DNA from 2 places in the Herbaspirillum sp. 1173 genome. Region 1 is predicted to be linked to the other one. Evidence: predicted binding sites of a transcription regulator. Region 1 holds the regulator's gene; the other holds the start of a gene.
The links. The regulator sigma-54, encoded in region 1, starts transcription at its own class of promoters, with help from an activator protein. The targets are predictions, from matches to a motif close to TGGCANGNAANCTGCTTT.

Region 1 (3,675 bases):
TGATGAGGTTGTCGGACAGTCCATGCGCTACGGCGGCCAGGGTCTTCATCGAACAGGGCGCCACCACCATGCCGGTGGAGGCGAACGAGCCGCTGGCGATGCAGGCGCCGACATCGCGCACGTTGTGCACCACATCGGCCAGCGCTTCCACATCCTTGCGCCGCATGTCCAGTTCCTGATGCAGATTGAGCACGCCAGCTTCGGACACCATCAGGTGCGTTTCCACCTGGCCATGCTTGCGCAGATGCTCCAGCAGCCGCACGCCATAGATGGCACCGGTGGCACCGGTGATCGCAACGATCAGGCGCTGGCGCGGCTGGCTGGAAGAACTGCTCATGAGTCAGTCAGGCAAGTAAAACTCAGCCCTTGATCAGGGTCTGCAGTTCGCCGGACTCGTACATCTCGGTCATGATGTCGGAGCCGCCGACGAATTCGCCCTTCACGTACAGCTGGGGAATGGTCGGCCAGTTCGAGTATTCCTTGATGCCCTGGCGCACGTCCGGGCTTTCCAGCACGTTGACGGTGACGATGTTCTCGGCACCGCTGGCCTTCAGCAGCTGGATGGCCTTGCCGGAAAAGCCGCATTGGGGGAACTGTGCAGTGCCCTTCATGAACAGCACCACGGGGTTTTGGGTCACGGTTTCTTTGATCCAGGATTGGACGTCGCTCATGGCTGTGCCTTTAAAAATGGGATTGCCCGACATTATAGGGAAAAGCCGGCGGGCGCGTTGAAATCGCCTGCATGCTGGTGGCCTGTCTGAACGGGCAAAAAATTGCATCGAGGAAATAATTTATATCGTATGCAAATTCTTGTGTTGAAGATGAGGGTGCCGTGAAGACATTCAAGCCGTCCCTTGCATCATCGTCAGCAGCGGCGGTGGAAAAGTTGCTTTACGCAATGATTTATATCTTTTCCACAGGCTTGGCCAGTTCGGCGGCCGCAAATGAAAAAGGGCGCTTGCGCGCCCCTTCCTCATGAAATTCGGCTGGCTTTCTCAGCAGCCTTGCGGCTGCGAGGTGGCTTGCCGAGGGTGTCCTGGCTTATGCCGCTCCGGCCACCGCATCCTCCGGCGTTTCGTCCGGCAGGCGCTTGGCCATGGAGTGATGCTCCTGCAACTTGTCCTTGTGCTTGATGACCTGGCGATCGAGCTTGTCGATCAGCGTGTCAATGGCAGCGTAGAGGTCGTGTGCGATGCTTTCCGCATGTAGATCCTTCCCCTTGATGTGGACGTTGATTTCCGCTTTTTGGCGCTTTTCCTTTTCTGTGAGTTTATCTACGCTCAGGATCACGCTGACGTCGATCACGTTGTCGAAATGGCGCTTGATACGCGAGAGCTTGCTTTGCACGTATTCCCGGATGGCGGGGGTCAGTTCGAGGTGGTGTCCACTGATGGTCAGATTCATACAAGACTCCTATCGTGAAGTCACTGGAGGTTCGTGCAATCGATCCTGCTGCAGCTGTACCACGGGCACGGTCTTCGTGTCGGATGGCGCGGGCATCAGTCGGATGCTTGCCTGAACACAGCAACGGTACTGCAGAAAAACTGAGGAAAAACTCAGAGGGACTTGCGGAGATTGACCGGCGGAATCTTCAACACTTCGCGGTATTTGGCGACTGTGCGTCGCGCGACCACCATGCCTTGTTCTGCCAGCATATCCGCAATCTTGCTATCGGATAATGGGGTCTGCGGGTTCTCGGCTCCTATCAACTGTTTGATCAGCGCCCGTATCGCGGTGGAGGATGCTTCACCTCCGGTTTCAGTCGCGACATGGCTACCGAAGAAGTATTTCAACTCAAACATTCCATGCGGAGTGAGCATGTATTTCTGAGTCGTCACGCGAGAGATGGTGCTCTCGTGTAGACCCAGTGTATCAGCAATTTCACGCAGCACAAGGGGGCGCATGGCCACTGCCCCATGTGAAAAGAAGTTTCTTTGACGTTCCACAATAGCCTGCGCGACGCGCAAAATTGTATCGAAACGTTGCCGCATGTTCTTGATGAGCCACTTGGCTTCCTGCAACTGCGACGACAGCGAACCTTCTCCCTTGGCTTGCTTCAATGCACTGGCATACATCGCATTGACGCGCAGCTTGGGCATGACCTCATGGTTGAGCATGACCTGCCAGCCGTTCTTTGTCTGCTTGACAATCACGTCCGGCACCACATAGTCCGAGGCATCACGCGCGAATTCCGCACCCGGATGCGGACGGCACTGGCGGATCACCGCCTGCGCTTCGCGCAGGTCTTCGTCATCGCAATCCAGTGCCTTCTTGATCTTGTTGAAATCGCGTTGTGCAAACAGCGGCAGGTAATCCTCCACGATCCTCAAGGCCAGCTTGCGCGTCACGAAGGGAATCTTGGGCAGGCGGCGGATCTGCAGGGCCAGGCATTCGCCGGCACTGCGCGCACCGACACCCGCCGGGTCCAGGCTCTGCAGCAGCTTGAGCGAAATCGACAGCTCTTCCATGTCGATGCCCAGCTCTTCGGGCAGGCGTGCGAGGATGTCTTCGAGCGGCTCTTCCAGATAGCCGCTCTCGTCCAGCGCATCGGTGAGCAGTTCCAGCAGCGCACGATCACGCAGGGTGCGTGCGGTCACGCGGATCTGTTCCAGCAGGTGTTCGCGCAGGGTCAGTTCGTGCGCTTCGAGTTGCGGGCGGGCATCATCATCGTCTGGCGACTTGCCGCTGCGCGCGACGTCGTCGAAGCTCCAGTCGGCATCCCCCGTGACACCGGCTTCCGGCGCGTTGTCCTGGTAGTCGAAGCTGGAATCGCCATCGCTGGCGGCCGGGGCCGCTTCGCCGCTGCCTTCGTGACTGGTTTCGGCAACGCCGCTGGAGGGCGAACTGGAGACCGCGCCATCGGCCAGCAGACGTACCGAATTGTCGAGCGCGTCGTCGAGGCGTTCCAGCAGGGGATTATCGGAGAGGATCTGTTCCAGTTCCTGGTGCAGTTCCAGCGTCGACAGTTGCAACAGTCTGATCGACTGCTGCAGTTGCGGCGTCAATGCGAGGTGCTGCGAGGTACGTAACTGGAGCGACTGTTTCATCTGTCTTTCTGAAAGCGGCGTGGCCCGCTGGTTGCTCTGCCGGTCGTTGCGTATTGCGTATTGCTTGTTGCGTATTACGTGATGTGCACTCTGTATTTCTTCAAGCGTATCGGGCAAGCCGACTGCACCGCTTACATGCGGAAATGCTCGCCCAGATACACGCGGCGCACCGACTCGTTGGCGATGATCTCTTCCGGATTGCCGCTGGCCAGCACCGTGCCCTGGTTGATGATGTAGGCGCGATCACAGATGCCCAGCGTTTCGCGCACGTTGTGGTCGGTGATCAGCACGCCGATGCCGCGTTCCTTCAGGAAGCGCACGATGCGCTGGATCTCGATCACGGCAATCGGGTCGATACCGGCGAACGGTTCATCCAGCAGCACGAAGCGCGGATCGGTGGCCAGTGCGCGGGCGATCTCGACGCGCCGGCGTTCACCGCCCGAGAGCGACAGCGCCTGGCTTTCGCGCAGCTTCTCGATCTGCAGTTCGTGCAGCAGGTTGTTGAGGCGGCCTTCGATTTCATCGCGCGAGAGCGGCTTGCCCTCTTCCTGGCGCAGTTCCAGCACGGCGCGGATATTGTCTTCCACCGTCAGCTTGCGGAATACCGAGGCTTCCTGCGGCAGGTAGG
Region 2 (3,675 bases), on a different contig from region 1:
GCCATCGGCAGGTAGGAGAAGGTGAACCACAGGATCGAGAACAGGATCACGGCGGAGAACTTCACGCGCTCGGCGAAGGCACCGATGATCAGCGCCACGGTGATGGCGGCAAAGGCACCCTGGAAGGCGACAAAGACCAGTTCCGGAATGACCACGCCCTTGCTGAAGGTAGCGGTGTTGGAGTCACCGGTCAGGCCGTGCAGGAACAGGCGATCAAAGCCGCCGAAGAAGGCGCTGCCCTCGGTGAACGCGATGCTGTAGCCGTAGACGAACCACAGGATGTAGATCAACGAGAAGATCATGAAGCACTGCATCAGCACCGACAGCATGTTCTTGCTGCGCACCAGGCCGCCGTAGAACAGGCCCAGGCCCGGCAGGGTCATCAGGATGACGAAAGCGGTACACACCAGCATCCAGGCAGTGTCGCCCTTGTTGGGGACCGGACCCGGAGCAGCAGCGGCCGCGGCCGGCGCTGCAGGGGCAGCGGCAGCCGGGGCAGCTGCTTCAGCCTTGGGCGCAGCCGGAGCGGCAGCGGCCGGGGCAGCGGCGGTGGCCGCTGCAGCTTCAGGCTTGGGCGCGTCCTGCGCCTGGGCCGGAGCGGTAAAACCTACCGCCAACAACAGCGCGCCAATGGCGAGCGCGCCGGAAAACATTTTCTTCATGCTCATTAGAATTCCCCTTTTTTACAGAGCGTCTTTACCGGTCTCGCCGGTACGGATACGGATCACGTCCAGCAAGTCCTGGACGAAGATCTTGCCGTCGCCGATCTTGCCGGTGCGGGCGGCGGTCTCGATGGCTTCCAGGGCGCGTTCGACGATGGCGTCGTCCACGGCGGCCTCGATCTTGGTCTTGGGCAGGAAATCCACCACATACTCGGCACCGCGATACAGCTCGGTATGGCCTTTCTGACGACCGAAGCCCTTGACTTCAGTCACGGTGATGCCTTGCACACCGATGGCCGAGAGGGCTTCACGCACCTCATCCAGCTTGAACGGTTTGATGATCGCAGTGATCAGTTTCATACGAACCTCTTGTTAGAAAGTTTTGCTGATGGAGAAGACGAAGCCGTTCTTGCCGACGTTCTTGGCGCCATCCGATGCCGGGGTGGTGGTCACGCCGTCCTTCAGGTCGGTACCGACGTAGGCCAGGCCCAGGGTGATGCCGGCTGCCTCGTCGAAGGTCTTGGACAGGCCGATCTTCCAGTCGGTGTAGCTGAAGTCGTTGGGGTTGCCGCGCACGCTCTGGTGACCGACGTGCAGACCCAGCATCACGCCGTAGTAGGTCTCGATGTTGGCACCCAGGTCGAAGTACTGGCTGTACTTGCTGTTGACGGCGCCGAACAGGTTGGTCAGCGATTGCGAATACTTGAAGTAAGCCGGACCGTAGCCGACCTGGCCATACAGTTCGAAGGTGTTGGCGTTCTTGGCACCGCTGTTGGCCAGGGTGTTGCCCGGGTAGTAGTAGTACAGGCCGCCGACGTCATAGGTGAAGCCGCCGCCGATGTCGCCGCGCTTGCCGCCGTAGATGTCCCACTCGACGTCACCCTTGGTGTCGGTACCGGTCAGGGTGCCCGCGTCCTTGATCCACTTGATGTTGGTCAGCCAGGTCCCGGCGTAGAGGCCGGTCGGGTTGTGCGTGTAGTCAGCGCCAACCTGCAGGGCCGGATCAAAGCGGGTCTGGGTCAGGCCACGATAGCGGTAGTCGCTCACCACGGCAGCGTTGAAGCTCAGTTCATTGTCCGGCTTGGCGTCTTCTGCGCGGGCCACGGTAGAAACGAAGGATGCGGCGATGGCTGTTGCAAGAATCAGTTTCTTCATGACTTTCCCTCTGGTTTATGTTTTAACAATAAAGTCGGTTTTTTTGTCTTTGCCCAGACTCATTAGCAGGAGCCGTGCCATGTCCGTTCGGCAAGGCAGACTTGTCTTTTTGCGTGAAACCAGAGATTTGCAACGATTTTTTTCGAGATCAGCTTCAAAATAGTGCATGCGCCACCCAAATGCACGCTGCTGGTGCGATATTGATGGTTTTTTATTAATCCTGCATCAAACGCGGCGAACACATTTTGGTGCGCGGGTGGCGGGCGAAGCAAAGATCACCAAGTCGGAGCATTTCCTGCAGGAAAATTCACTGCATTTCAGCGCGTTTTCTGCCCGTTTTGAAGCGCTAGCCGGCACCTGTTGGCAAAAATGCGGTCTCAGCGGGACATCCCGGTAGGAGGATGGGCGGGAAACCGCTAAACTTGCAGTACAGCTATCTGCCAAGGAGATCCGACATGGACAAGCCCCCATTTTTTGAAGACCTGCAATCCAAGATCAACAAGGCGATCGAGAACTCTCCGGCCAAGGACATCGAGAAGAACGTCAAGGCCATGCTGAGTCAGGGTTTTGCCAAACTGGACCTGGTCACGCGCGAGGAATTCGACGTCCAGGCCCAGGTACTGGCCAAGACCCGTGCCCGCCTGGAGGCGCTGGAAGCGCGTGTTGCCGAGCTTGAGGCTCAGCAAAAACAGAATCCATGACCCTGGCCCGGACACTTTTCTCTTTCCCTCCCCCTTCCCTTCTTTCTGCTGACCAGCTGCCGGGTTCATCGCGATGAGCCTGGCAGTCTTGCGCAGCCGCGCCCTGGCCGGCATGAGCGCCCCGCCAGTGACGGTCGAGGTGCATCTGGCCAATGGCTTGCCGGCCTTCACCATCGTCGGACTCCCCGAGGCCGAGGTGAAGGAAGCCAAGGACCGCGTCCGGGCGGCGCTGCAAAACGCCCGGTTTGAATTCCCCGCCCGCCGCATTAAATGTAGTCAACCTCATTATTGAAAAAATGACGCAGATAAAAACGTCATCAAAAGCCAAGGCCCTCGATCCGTAGAATCGCCTCCAGATGGGGTGAATGATTGCCATAGAAGCAACGACGAAGCTCTACATATCCCCCGAAATAAATGCAATAATTCCTCTCAGCCGATAAGAAAAATTAGGGGAATTCTGTTCATGTCATTAATCGTGAGCTTGTTGCGCGCGAGCCATGGGGATTCAATTCTCATACGTGCTGGCGTCGACTCAACCAAGCAGTTTCGGATACTGATTGATGGGGGACCACCGGAATGCTTCCAAAGAAAACAGGGACCAAAAATTACTCCTGGCCCCTTGCAAGAACTTCTCGATTCACTTGCGGATTGCGAGACTCCCCTTGATCTAGTCGTGATGACCCATGTAGATGACGATCACATTGGTGGGCTATTAAAAGCCTCCCAGTTGGAGAAATATCAGAAGGTCTTGGGGACCAATGTTTGGTTCAACTCCGCGCGCCTAATCGCTAAAGACTTGGCGGAAAGCGTGCCTAAAGACGCCGACATTCAGATCAGCGTATCCAACGGACCGCAGACAAGCATCGCTCAAGGCATAGCATTTGACGACCAATTGTCTCGCATGGGAGTTTCAGGCCGAAGCTTGAAAATTGCAGGACAAAAAAATAATTTTGATTGGGGAGTCATAACAATTCTCTCGCCAAACGAAGAGCAGCTTCGCGCGCTTGCAAAAAAATGGGAGCGTGAAGAGGTAAGTTTGCTAACATCGGGCGCCACTACCGACTATGTGTTGATTTGCTCGCAGATTTGACCCTCTCCATTTGACCCACCTTCCATCGTCTACCAAAGGCGGCCACACGGTCGTACGACCCTTGATA

Region 2: the regulator sigma-54 is predicted to act here: its motif matches at 1,880-1,897, upstream of J2X56_RS26900 (TorF family putative porin).

Annotation. Positions count from the first base shown of each region.
Region 1 covers NZ_JAVDSP010000010.1:109,199-112,873, reverse strand. Annotated here, with positions in the region: gene J2X56_RS23630 (UbiX family flavin prenyltransferase) at 1-337, opposite strand, end outside; gene grxD (Grx4 family monothiol glutaredoxin) at 360-671, opposite strand; gene J2X56_RS23620 (hypothetical protein) at 833-979, shown strand; gene hpf (ribosome hibernation-promoting factor, HPF/YfiA family) at 1,042-1,404, opposite strand; gene J2X56_RS23610 (RNA polymerase factor sigma-54) at 1,557-3,047, opposite strand; gene lptB (LPS export ABC transporter ATP-binding protein) at 3,179-3,675, opposite strand, start outside.
Region 2 covers NZ_JAVDSP010000018.1:4-3,678, reverse strand. Annotated here, with positions in the region: gene J2X56_RS26910 (ammonium transporter) at 1-668, opposite strand, end outside; gene J2X56_RS26905 (P-II family nitrogen regulator) at 684-1,022, opposite strand; gene J2X56_RS26900 (TorF family putative porin) at 1,035-1,817, opposite strand; gene J2X56_RS26895 (hypothetical protein) at 1,984-2,214, shown strand; gene J2X56_RS26890 (accessory factor UbiK family protein) at 2,273-2,518, shown strand; gene J2X56_RS26885 (magnesium chelatase domain-containing protein) at 2,592-2,810, shown strand; gene J2X56_RS26880 (MBL fold metallo-hydrolase) at 2,982-3,608, shown strand.